DNA from 3 places in the Janthinobacterium sp. BJB446 genome. Region 1 is predicted to be linked to each of the others. Evidence: predicted binding sites of a transcription regulator. Region 1 holds the regulator's gene; each other region holds the start of a gene.
The links. Region 1 encodes FNR, which switches genes on or off when oxygen is low (the NO sensors DNR and NnrR bind a similar motif). Its sites were predicted from a motif close to TTGATNNNNATCAA; they were not measured.
Positions count from the first base shown of each region.

Region 2: nirK (copper-containing nitrite reductase) is a predicted target of FNR. The motif match lies at 1,915-1,928, and genes of this name have one in related genera.
Region 3: CSQ92_RS25085 (IPT/TIG domain-containing protein) is a predicted target of FNR. The motif match lies at 1,694-1,707, and genes of this name have one in related genera.

Region 1 is NZ_PDZK01000004.1:371,571-375,811, forward strand. It holds gene CSQ92_RS23740 (response regulator) at 1-1,820, opposite strand, end outside; gene fnr (fumarate/nitrate reduction transcriptional regulator Fnr) at 2,070-2,828, shown strand; gene CSQ92_RS23750 (FixH family protein) at 2,832-3,356, opposite strand; gene ccoG (cytochrome c oxidase accessory protein CcoG) at 3,459-4,241, opposite strand, start outside.
Region 2 is NZ_PDZK01000002.1:317,008-321,248, reverse strand. It holds gene CSQ92_RS17175 (c-type cytochrome) at 1-135, shown strand, start outside; gene norR (nitric oxide reductase transcriptional regulator NorR) at 290-1,846, opposite strand; gene nirK (copper-containing nitrite reductase) at 1,997-3,481, shown strand; gene ytfE (iron-sulfur cluster repair protein YtfE) at 3,508-4,185, shown strand; gene CSQ92_RS17155 (nitric-oxide reductase large subunit) at 4,200-4,241, shown strand, end outside.
Region 3 is NZ_PDZK01000005.1:214,471-218,711, reverse strand. It holds gene metH (methionine synthase) at 1-1,286, opposite strand, end outside; gene CSQ92_RS25085 (IPT/TIG domain-containing protein) at 1,929-4,241, shown strand, end outside.

The DNA.
Region 1 (4,241 bases):
GGCACGCTGAACCAGAAGCGGCTGCCCTTGCCTTCGCTGCTGGCGACGGCGATGTCGCCGCCCATCATGTGGATCAGCTGCTTGCTGATGGCCAGGCCCAGGCCCGTGCCGCCGAAGCGCCGCGTGATGCTCTGGTCGCCCTGCGAAAACGCGGCAAACAGCTGCTGTTGCTGCAGTTCCGTCATGCCGATGCCCGTGTCGCGCACTTCGAAGCGCAGCCAGGCGCGCCCGTTTTCGCTTTCGGCCAGGCTGACGGCCACCACCACTTCGCCGCTCTCGGTAAACTTGATGGCGTTGCCGGCCAGGTTGACGAGAATTTGCTGCAGGCGCTGGGCGTCGCCCACGAGGCGCCGCGGCACGTCGGGCTCGACGGCGATGGCCAGTTCCAGCTCCTTTTCGCCCGCATTCATGGTCATCGTCGTGGCCAGGGTATTCATGACTTCATCGAGGTCGAATTCGACGGGCGACAATTCCATGCGGCGCGCCTCGATCTTCGAATAGTCGAGCACATCGTTGAGGATGCCCAGCAGCGACTGGCCCGCCACTCTGACCATGGTCAGGTACTTGCGCTGTTCCGTGTCGAGCCTGGTATTGCCCAGCAAATACACCATGCCCAGCACGGCATTGAGGGGCGTGCGGATTTCATGGCTCATGTTGGCCACGAAATCGCTCTTCGCGCGGTTGGCCGCCTCGGCCCGGTCGCGTTCCTGCTCCAGCTCCGCCGCGCGCGCTTCGAGTTCCTGCTGCAGGCGGTCGCGTTCGCTCATCAGGCCATTGAACGCTTCCGTCAGTTCGCCGATCTCGTCGCGCTGCTGTACCGGCACGGGGGTGAAACGGCTGCCGCTGGTGCGCAGGGCCAGCAGGGTGTCGCGCAGGCGCACCAGCGGCGACAGCAGGCGCACGGTAACCAAGCCCAGAACAAAGGCGGCCAGCAGCGAAGCGAGGATGCTCCACAGCACCAGCCGGTACAGTACGCCGTCGAACGGTTCGAAGGCATCCTCGACGGGCAGCGAGGCGGCCAGCAGCCAGTTCACGGATTTCAGGCGCTTGAAGCTGTTGACGGCCGTGATGCCGCGGCTGTTGGTGCTGACCATGCTGCCTTCGCCATCCTCCTTCAGCAGCTGGGTGGTCGTCAGGTTGGCGTTCGGCTTGCGCGGCTGCAGCAAACGGCTGGTATCGGGGTGCAGCACATAGCGCGGCACGGCGCCGCGCGTGAGGATGAAGTAATAGCCGCTCTTGCCGATCTTTTCCGAGCGCAGGCGGCCCAGCAGATTGTCCTTGTACAGGCGCAGCACGCCGATCACCACGCCGGCCACCTGGCCATCGGCGGCCAGCACGGGCGCCACCATCTGCACGATGGGCATGCCGCTCGACTTGCCCAGCATCGGCTCGGTAATCATGGGCTGGCGCGTGCGCAGGACGGTCTGGAAGTACTCGCGCTCGGCGACGTTGATGCCGGCGCGCCCCGTCACTTCCGGCATGTCGGCCACGATGGCGCCATGCGCGTCGAGCACCAGCACGTCGTCGAACAGCACCAGCATCGAGCGGCGCGCATAGTATTCGCGCAGTTTGGCGGGCTGGGCGATCAGTTCCGGCGGCTGCTGCCTGGCCGTCAGGGTGACAATCTGCAGCAGCATGCCCAGCTTGTCGTCGAGCTCGGCAGCGGTGCGGCTGATCAGGGATGACTGCTGGCTCAGCAGTACTCGGGTGAAGTCGTCGCGCATGTGCTGCACCTGGATCATGGTGACCAGCGCGATCATGGCGATCGAGGTCAGGCTGGTGGCCAGCGCGACTTTTGCTTTAATGCCGAGAGGCTTCATGATTTCCTTTTCAGTGCCGGGCGGCACAGGCGGCAGATAATGCTGTCAGGAATTTTCCTATCAATACCCCAGCTTGGCAAGCGCCGCCGCGCAAATTGCCCGCCCCGTATGGGCTTTTGACGATGTTGCCATATAATTAAAGGCTGGACGTCGTTTATTCGCCGAATTTACGGTGAAATTGGCATACGGCAACCCTGTATGCAGCTGTATGCAGTAAACTTGTTGTTGCATTTTCTAAAAGGTACCGACATGACTGAAGCGCTACTCACTCCCACCTTGCCCACCGTGAACGTGGAGGCGTTGCGTGCACGATGCTCGACCTGCAGCATGCATCAATTGTGCCTGCCGATGGGCCTTGATGTGGGCGACATGGATAGGCTGGACCAGATCATCGGCCGCCGCCGCAAGATCGTGCGCGGGGCCTCGCTGTTCCGCATCGGCGACTCGTTCCAGAACCTGTACGCGATCCGCCTGGGGCACTTCAAGACCTACCAGATCAATCCGGGTGGCGAAGAGCAGGTGACGGGTTTCCAGATGGCGGGTGAACTGCTGGGCATGGATGCCATCAGCGCCGACCGCCACCACTGTAATGCCGTGGCGCTGGAAGACAGCGAAGTGTGTGAAATTCCGTTTTCCAGCCTGGAACAATTGCTGGGCAATATGCCGACCCTGCTGCGTCATTTCCACCGCATGATGAGCCAGGAAATCACGCGCGAGCAAAGCGTCATGCTATTGCTGGGCAATATGCAGGCGACCCAGCGTTTTGCCGCCTTCATCGTCAACCTGGCGTCGCGCTATGAAGCACGCGGCTATTCGGGCAGCAATTTCCAGCTGCGCATGTCGCGCGAGGAAATCGGCAACTACCTGGGCCTGACCATCGAAAGCGTCAGCCGCTTATTGTCGAAATTCAAGAAAGAAGGCTGGCTGCGCGTCTCGAACCGCGAGATCGAAATCCTGCAGCCGGCCAAGTTGAAAGCGATTACGGCCGGTACGGACGTCTGCAAATAAGACTTACAGTTCTTCATCCGCGTGCAGCGCGATGCTGCGTTGCAGGGGCCAGGTCCAGATGCCGGACAGGCGCCACTCGCGTTTGTCGTTTTCCACCAGCACTTGCCAGCGGCTGCGCTCGAGCATCGGCAGTGCCACGGAAAAATTGCCGGCCGCATCGGGCTGCACCAGCAGCTTGATATCCTTTTCCGGCAGGGTCGCATGCGCCAGGTGCAGCAGCAAAGGCGCCTGATAAGCCTTGCCGAAGCTGTGCACGGAACCACTGAGGCGCGCTGCAGCCACGTCATATGACAGGCGCGTATCCATGGCCAGGTCGCTGGCGATCGTGTCGCGCTTCAAATCCTGGTTGATCGCCTTGCCCTGCTTGTAATAATCGCCCACCACCAGCGCATCGGGCTGCGTAAATGCGATATAGCCCATGAAGCTGCCGACGACCACGGACAGGCCGGGACCGATCATCAGCAGCCATGGCCAGCGATGCTTGTACCACGGTGCAACGGGTGCTTGCAGTTTCAGACTGTCGGACATGATATTTCTCCTGTTTAATCAGCCAGTCCCCGCATGGGGACCGGCCTTCCTGCAACTTCGTGGCGGCGGCGAGGGCACCCGGTCCCCGTCCGCCTTTCCTTGTTAACGTGGCACGATGAATACCGCGCTTTCACGCACATGCAGCGATGGATCGTCCAGCGATTGCAATTCGATCGCAATCTTGTTCGAGCCCTTCTCGCCGACGCCGTGCGGCACGCGCAGGCGGATCGGCCAGCCCAGCGTTTCCGTTGGCTGCAAGGTCACTTCTTCGCGCGTCAGCAAGGTCAGGCCCGGCAAGCCGGAAGCGCTGATTTTAAAATGCTGGCTTTGCTCGGACGTATTCATGATCTGCAGGCGGTAGACGTTTTCGATCATGCCGTCCTCCACTTCGCGTCCCATCGAACCGCGGTCGCGGATCACGTCCATTTTCAGGGGCGTGCGCAGGGCCAGCGAGGTACACACGGCGATGATGATCAGGGCCAGGATGGAAGTGTAGATCAAGACGCGCGGGCGCATGGCGCGCTGGCGTATCTGCTTCGAATTGAAGTTGTTTTCCATCGCATGGTCGGTGCTGTAGCGTATCAGGCCGCGCGGCCGCTCGACCTTGTCCATCACGCTGTTGCAGGCATCGACGCAGGCGGCGCAGCCGATGCATTCATACTGCAGGCCGTTGCGGATATCGATGCCGGTCGGACACACCTGCACGCACAGGGTACAGTCGATGCAATCGCCCAGCTTGTCGTTGTTGCCGGCCTTCTTGCTCATGGCGCCACGCGGTTCGCCGCGCTTGGCATCGTAGGTGATGATCAGCGTGTCCTGGTCGAACATGGCGCTCTGGAAGCGCGCGTAGGGGCACATGTATTTGCACACTTGCTCGCGCAGCCA
Region 2 (4,241 bases), on a different contig from region 1:
AAACGGGGCGACAAGCCCAATGGCCGCAACAACGCCATCATGACGGGCCAGGTAAAACCGCTGAGCAACCAGGACATCAAGGACCTGGCCGCCTACTTCCACAGCCTGCCGAGCACCCTGGTCACTCACCGCTGAGCGGTATCGCAGGGTCTACTAGTTGTTCTGATACCTGACAAAACCGTAGCGAGCGGCGATGAGTTGTGGCCGAGACGCGGAGCTGTGCGAATGCACGGGGCCGCCGAGGCAGTGAGCATCGGAGGCCGCAAATCACGACGCGCAGTAGGTTTGGTCAGGCTTTCAAGCCCACCCGGCGCGCCAGCTTATGTAAATTGCTGGCGTCCAGCCCCAGCTGGCGCGCGGCAGCGGCCCAGTTATCCTGATGCAGGACCAGCGCTTGCCGGATGGCCTGGCGCTGGCTCGCTTCCACGATCTGATGCATGGACAGTAGCGGCGCCGCTGGCGTGCCGCACGCGGCTGGCGCCACTTGCGGCGCGTCCGCACCGGCCGGCGCTTCCAGCGCATCGAGGTCGAGCATATCCGTTTCCAGGGTCACGATGTCCTTGCGGTCCGCGCCGCGGATCACGGCTTTCAGCGCGGCCCGGCTGATCACATGTTCCAGTTCGCGCACGTTGCCCGGCCAGCGGTAATGGCACAAGGCGTTTTCCGCCGCGGCGGACAGGCGCAGGCTGCGCAAGCCCAGGCGCGCGCGGTTCAGTTCCAGGAAACCACCGGCCAGCAGCAGCACGTCATTACCCCGCTCGCGCAGCGGCGGAATCGGCACGGGATACACGGATAAACGGTGGTACAGGTCGGCGCGGAACGAACCGTCGCGCACATGCTCGCGCAGGCTGCGGTTGGTGGCGGCAATCACGCGCACGTTGACCCTGCGCGGCCGGTCCGCACCCAGGCGCTGGATTTCGCCATTTTGCAAGGTGCGCAGCAGCTTGGCCTGTATCGACAGCGGCAACTCCCCCACTTCATCGAGAAACAGGGTACCCCCTTCGGCCGCCTCGAAACGCCCGGGCCGGTCGCTGACGGCGCCGGAAAACGCACCGCGTACATGGCCGAACAATTCGCTCTCGGCCAGGGACTCGGGCAAGGCCGCGCAATTGACATGGATCAGGGGCTTGCCGGCGCGGCGCGACAGGCGGTGCAGGCGGTGCGCGCACAGTTCCTTGCCGACGCCCGTTTCCCCCAGCAGCAGCACGGGCAGTTCGGAATCGGCGACCACCTGCAATTCGTGCAGCAAGTGCGTGATGGCGCTGCTCTGGCCGACGAAATCGTGTTCCTCGCGCGGCGCTTGCGCATCGGCCAGCATGGCGCCGCCCGACAGGCGCAGGGCGCGGATTTCCGCCTCCAGGCGCGTGACGCGTACGGCCGCCTCGATGGCGCAGGCCAGCTCGCCCAGGTCGCGCTGCGCCTGCGTATCGAAAGTGCCTACCTGCAGCGCGTCGAGCGTGATCACGCCCCAGCGTTCGCCCTCCAGATCCAGCGCCATGCCCATGCAGTCGTGCACGGGCAGCGGCTCGCCGGCCCGCTCGGCGATCAGGCCATCGTAGGGATCGGGCAAGGAACTGTCGTGATGGAAGCACAGCACGCCGCGCCGCTGCAGGATGGCGGCCAGGCGCGGATGGTCGGCGACGGCGAAGCGGCGTCCCAGCGCGTCGCTGGCCAGGCCGGCCATCGCCACGGGGCGCAAGTGCTCGCCATCGAGCTTGAGCAAGGCCACGGCCTCGCAGCCGAAGTGGGCGCGCAGGCTGCCGACCAGGCGCTGCAGGCGCACGGCCACGGGCAGGTCGGCGACCAGGTCGGTGAGCAGCAGCAGGTGGATGGCAGTGGTGGTCATAAGTACCATGCAGGGTACAACGGACCATGCTTTAAAAGGGTCATACCGACCCTGCAATTTTCAAATCGTTGATTTAAAACAAGTTTTTCCTGGCACGTCGTTTGCCTAGGTAAGGGGGCCGAACCGGCATACAAGACCAAGGAAAGCTTGATGAAAACGACTCCCTCTCTCCGCGCCATTGCCGCCGCCGTCTGCGTACTGGCCATGCCCCTGTCCGTGCAAGCCCAGGCGAGCCTGCCGGCCAGCGCTGCCGCCACTGCGGCCAAACCCGCCGCCGCCACGCTCAAGCGCTATGAACTGCAAACCAATATCGTCGACGGCAAGATGGTGTTCATCGATGCCAAGGGCCAGGTCAATCCCGTGCTGGCGGCCAAGGTGGGCGACACGGTCGAACTCGTGCTGAAAAGCGGCGAAGGCGCCGAGCACGACCTGCTGATCCCGGAGCTCAATGTGGCCTCGGCCAAGTTCAGCGCCAATAGCGGCAGCACCACCGTGCGCTTCAAGGTCACGCGCGCCGGCACGTTCACCTATTACTGCTCGATTCCCGGCCACCGCCAGATCGGCATGGAAGGCAAGCTGGAAGTGAGCGGCACCTCGCTGGCTGAAGCCGGGGCACCGAAGGCTGCTGGCGCCGGCAGCGCTGCCAGCGAATCGAGCCAGGCCGCCGCGCTGGCCCTGTACACGCCCGCACCGTCGCCGATGCGCGGTCCTGATCCATCGGCCGTCAGCGTTGCAGCCAATCCGGCCTCCGTGCCGGCCGCCATCGGCGCGCGCGCGCCGCAAACCCTGAAATACCGCATGGAGACGGTGGAACTGCCGGGCAAGCTCGATGACGGCACCAGTTTTACGTACTGGACCTTCAACCGGCAAGTGCCCGGCCCGATGCTGCGCGCGAAGGTGGGCGACACGGTGGAACTGACCCTGTTCAATGCCAAGGACAGCAAGATGATCCACTCGATCGACCTGCACGCCGTGACGGGCGGCCATGGCGGCGGACAGCACACGCAGGTGGCGCCGGGGCAGGAAAAAACAGTCACCTTCAAGGCGCTCAATCCGGGCCTGTACGTGTATCACTGCGCCACGCCCCTGGTGCCGCAGCATATCGCGGCCGGCATGTACGGCATGATCCTGGTCGAACCGGAAGGCGGCCTGTCAAAAGTCGACCGCGAGTATTACGTGATGCAGGGCGAGATGTACACGGGCCGTCCGCACGGCGCGCCCGTGCACCAGGAACCGAACCTGGAAAAAATGGCCAATGAACTGCCCGACTACTACGTCTTCAACGGCGAAGTGGGCGCCTTGAGCAAGACGCACAAATTGCAGGCGAAAGTCGGCGAGACGGTGCGCATCTATTTCGGCGTCGGCGGCCCGAACAAGATTTCATCGTTCCACATCATCGGCGAGATATTCGACAAGGTGTACAGCGAAGGCTCGATCAGCAGCCCGAAACACGACGTGCAAACCACCCTGGTGGCACCGGGCGGCGCGACCATCGTCGAACTCAAGGTACAGCATCCGGGCAGCTATCTGCTGGTCGACCATGCCTTGTCGCGCGCCGGCAAGGGCGCCGTGGGCGTGCTGGAAGTGACTGGCGAACCCGTGCCCGGCGTCTACCACGCGGGCGCCCGCCAATAAACCCTATTCATCATCAAGGAACTGTTATGGAAATGATCGACCAATCACTGGGCCAACTGGCTCGCCGCATCCCTGGCGCCACGCGCCTGTTCGATGCGCACCGCCTGGATTTCTGCTGCGGCGGCAACAAGACCCTGCGCGCAGCGGCCGAAGCGGCCGGCGTGGACACGGCGCCCATCGTCGAGGAACTGCGGCTGCTGGCAGGGCGCGCAGATACCAGCGGCGAGCGTGACTGGCAGGAAGCCTCGGCCACCGAGCTGGTGGAACACATCCTGGCGCGCTACCACGCCGTGCACCGCGAGCAGCTGCCCGAGCTGATACGCCTGGCACGCAAGGTCGAGCAGGTGCATGGCGAGCGCGCCGACTGTCCGCACGGGCTGGCGGAACACCTGTCGGCCATGGCGCAGGAGCTGGAAAGCCATATGCGCAAGGAAGAAGACGTGCTGTTCCCTATGATCGTGCGCGGCCAGGGGCCCCGGGCCGGCGCGCCCATCAACGTGATGCGCATGGAGCACGACGATCATGGCGTGGCCTTGCGCGCCATGGAGGCGATGACGAACGATATCACCGCGCCGGCCGGCGCCTGCACCACCTGGCGCGCGCTGTACACGGGCTTGCGCACCTTCCGTGCCGACCTGATGACGCACATCCACACTGAAAACAATATCCTGTTCGAGCGCTTTGCGCCGGCCGTGGTGCACTGACAAAGGAAAGACCCATGGGTCCCTACAAAAAACTCTGGTTCACCCTGATCGGTGTG
Region 3 (4,241 bases), on a different contig from region 1:
AGCATCGCTTCATCCATGTTGATGTCGATCACTTGCGCGCCGTTCTCCACTTGCTGGCGCGCCACGGACAGGGCTTCGTCGTATTGCTCGTTGAGAATCATGCGCGCGAACGCTTTCGAACCCGTGACGTTGGTGCGCTCGCCCACGTTGACGAACAGCGATTCGTCATTGACGACGAACGGTTCCAGGCCCGCCAGGCGCAAGTCGTGCGATGGCGCCGGCACGCTGCGCGGCGTGTTTTTCGACAGCAATTGGCCGATGGCGGCGATGTGCTCGGGCGTGGTGCCGCAGCAGCCGCCCGCCATGTTCAAAAAGCCCGCGTCGGCGAATTCGCGCAGCAGGGCGGACGTGTCGGCTGGCAACTCGTCAAAGCCCGTGTCGCTCATGGGGTTGGGCAAGCCCGCGTTCGGGTAGATACACACGAAGGTGTCGGCGATCTTGGCCAGCTCTTCCGCGTACGGACGCATCAGGGCGGCGCCCAGCGCACAGTTCAGGCCGATGGTCAGCGGTTTTGCGTGGCGCACGGAATTCCAGAAGGCGGGCACGGTCTGGCCCGACAAGATGCGTCCCGAGGCATCCGTGACGGTGCCGGAAATCATCAAGGGCAGGCGCACGACGCCAGGATTCTGCTCGTAGAACAGGTCGATGGCGAACAGGGCCGCCTTGCAGTTCAAGGTATCGAAAATGGTTTCCACCAGCAGCACGTCGGCGCCGCCTTCCACCAGGCCCTGCGTCTGCTGCAGGTAGGCGGCTACCAACTGGTCGAAGGTAACGTTGCGCGCGGCCGGGTCGTTCACGTCCGGCGAGATCGACGCCGTCTTCGGCGTGGGGCCCAGGGCGCCGGCGACGAAGCGCGGCTTGTCCGGGGTGGAATACTTGTCGCAGGCGGCGCGCGCCAGCTTGGCCGCCTGCACGTTCATTTCATAGGCCAGGTGGGCCATGTGGTAATCGTCTTGCGCGATGGTCGTGGCGCCAAAGGTATTCGTTTCGATCAGGTCGGCGCCGGCCGCCAGGTAGCGCTCGTGGATTTCCTGGATGATGTGCGGCTGCGTCAGGGTCAGCAGCTCGTTATTGCCCTTGACGAACAATTCGCGCGCGCCACTGTCTGCCGGCGCGGCGAAATCGATGAAACGGCCGGCGGGGCCGCCGCGGTAGGCTTCTTCGTCGAGCTTGTATTGCTGGATGATCGTGCCCATCGCGCCGTCGAGGATCATGATCCGCTGCGCCAGAATGGCGCGCAAGGTGGCTTCGGTCGGGGACATGGCGGGGATCACGGTATCGTTCATTTCATGCTTTCAATAGGCAAACGGGCGGCGGCGCGGCGACAGGACAGGCAAGAGGCGGATGCGGGCCAGCAGGATCAGCTGACGGAGAGTGCCGGCCGGGTAGGGCAGGCAGAAGGTGGCAATCGCCTGATTTCACCGGGTCTAAAATTATACGGCATCAGGCTGCTTTGGTTTTAAGCAAAAGCGGCCGTTCGCCCCACGGCTGGCCTTCTTGCAACACATCGCCTCTTGCCACGCCTGCTGTTGAAAATTACATTCCTGAAAATCTTACTCAAAACGTTAATTCTTCCGCCAAAGTTGACAGAAAAATACCGCCCTCTAGGCTGTGGAAAAATTTCCACATTATTTGTGCCGCCTCAGCATATTTTTAATGAATTGAATGGCAATAGCTGCAAAGGAAATTAATTTTGATTTAAGCCAATACAGAGTGAGGGAAATAATGCTCAGAATAAATTTTGCCAAGCAGATATTTTAACTATTATCAAAACCAATTGAATCAAAAGCATTAATAGTTGTCTTTGGGAATCGAATTAACCCATAATATTGGTTCTTAGAAATTAAATTCTCACCAAAAGTCACCAATATGTCACATTTATCTCGTGTCCTCCCCGGCATCGCGCTGCACAAACATGGTTGCCAGCCATGAAAAACCATCTGCTCGTAGCATTGTTTGTCGTGCTGGGCCTGTCCGCCTGCGGTGGCGGTGGTGGCGGTGGTGGCGACACGGTGGTGGCGACCACCTCGGGTACGCCCGTCCTGATTCCTGCCGTGACGGCCGTCTCGGCGGCGAATGTTGCCGTGGGCGGCAGCCTGGTGGTCACGGGCACGAATCTGAGTCGCGTGACGGCCTTCCAGGTGGGCGGCGTGACCGTTGCCACCAGTGCCGCCAGCGAGACCAGCGTGACCCTGGCCATGCCTGGCGTGCCCGTCACGGGTGCCTTGAGCCTGGTCAGCGCCAGCGGTACGGCGGCCACCAGCTATAACGTCAATGTGTACCTGCCGTTGAGCGTGGGCAGCGTCGCGCCGGCGACGGGCGGTGTCGGTTCCAGCGTGACGATCACGGGCGGCGGCATGGGCGCCGTGACGGCGGTACAGTTTGGCAATGGCGCGGCAGCAACGCCGCAAAGCCAGACGGCCAGCAGCGTGACAGTGGTGGTGCCTGCGGGCGCAGCGACAGGCGCGCTGACGGTGCGCGGTCCCTACAACGATGTGATCAGCAGCGACGCGTACACGGTCCTGGCCAGCGTGGCAGTGACGTCGATCACGTCGGCCGTCAACGGCGCGACCTTGTCGGTGACGGTGCAGGGCAGCAATCTCGACCAGGTCAGCTCAGCTTCGGTGGGCAATACGCCGGCCGTCATCGTCAGCGCCAGCGCCAGCCAGCTGCTGCTGTCCGCGCCAGCCTCGGCAACGGGCAATGTGATGCTGTCGGCCGCTTCGCGCATCGCCGTGAATGCGGGCACGGTGTCGGCCTTTACTTTGGGCAGCATTGATTTCGCGCAAGTACTGAATTTGAACGCCAGCAATACGGCCTTGCGCCTGACGCGCGGCAAGCCAGCCGCCGTGCGCGTGTCCGTGCTGGCCACGCAGGCGGGCCAGGCCAGCCCGGCCGTGACCTTGAATGCGACCGCCGCCAATGGCAGCAACCTGGGCAGCATCGCGATGACGGGGCCGGCGCTCTTGCCGACGACGAAGAACGATGACAGTTTCAATGGCAATTTCAGTGCCGTCCTGCCCTCCGGCTGGATCTTGCCCGGCGTGCGCGTGCGCGTGACGGCCGTCGGCAATGACGGCGTGCAAGTGAGCCAGGAAGCGGCACCCATGGTGGCCAGCCTGGCCAGGATCCGTTTGGTACTCGTCCCCTTGAGCACCGACGATGGCGTGGCGCAACTGCCGGACGCCGAGGTGGTCCGCGCTGCGCTGTTGCGCGTGTATCCGTATGCGACGGAAAATATCAGCATCACCACGCGCGCCGCGCTGAGCATGCCAGGCAGCAGCACGGCCGACAGCTGGTGGAGCGATACCCTGGGCAAGCTGGAAAACAAGCGCGCGCTGGAAGACAGCGGCGCCTATTACTATGGTTTCGTGCCGAGAATGTCCTCCACCCGCGCCGCCGGCCTGGCCTACATCAACCAGCGCAGCAGCGGCAGCGACTTCACGTCGGCCATCGGCCTGGATGCCCGCTTCAACAGCATCGCATCGGTCGATCCATTCGGCAATCAATGGCCTGAATGGCTGACCACGCTCGTGCACGAGCTGGGCCACAACCACTCGCTGCAGCACGTTGCCTGCGGCGGCCCGGCCGGCGCCGCTGCCGACTACCCGTATGCGGATGGCAATCTGGGCCCGCAACCCCTGTATAACAGCAACTATGCGGGCAGCATCGGCCAGCTGAGCAAGGCAGTCTATGGCAGCACGCCGATGAAAGACGTGATGAGCTATTGCAGCGGCGCCTGGTTCTCCGACTACAGCTATGCGCGGGTGCAGCAATTCCTGGAAAAACGCAGCACGCAGGTGACGGGCAGCAATGTGCTGGCCGCCAGCATGTCCGTGGCCGAGAACGGCTACCTGACCATTTCCGGCCGCATCACGCCAGCCGGCGTGGCCTTGCGCCCAGCCGTTGCCTCGTCGGCGCGCATCGGCGCCGCTGCCAGCGGCAGTGGCCATGCTTATACCTTGCGCGTGTTGACGGCGTCCGGACAGACTATCGACTTGCCCTTCGATGGCGTCTCCGTGGCCGACCATGGCGGCAACGCCATGAGCCACTTCCGCGTCAGCTTCGCCAATCCGGGCGAAATCAGCGATGTGCAAGTGCTGGCAAATGGCAAGGCTTTGGCCAAGCTGGAACGCCCGGCGCGCCGCAGCAAGGCTGCCGCCAACGATGCCACGTTTGATGCGACGCAAAGCGGCGGCCAACTGGCGCTGGTTTGGAATGCCGAGGCGGAACCGTATGCC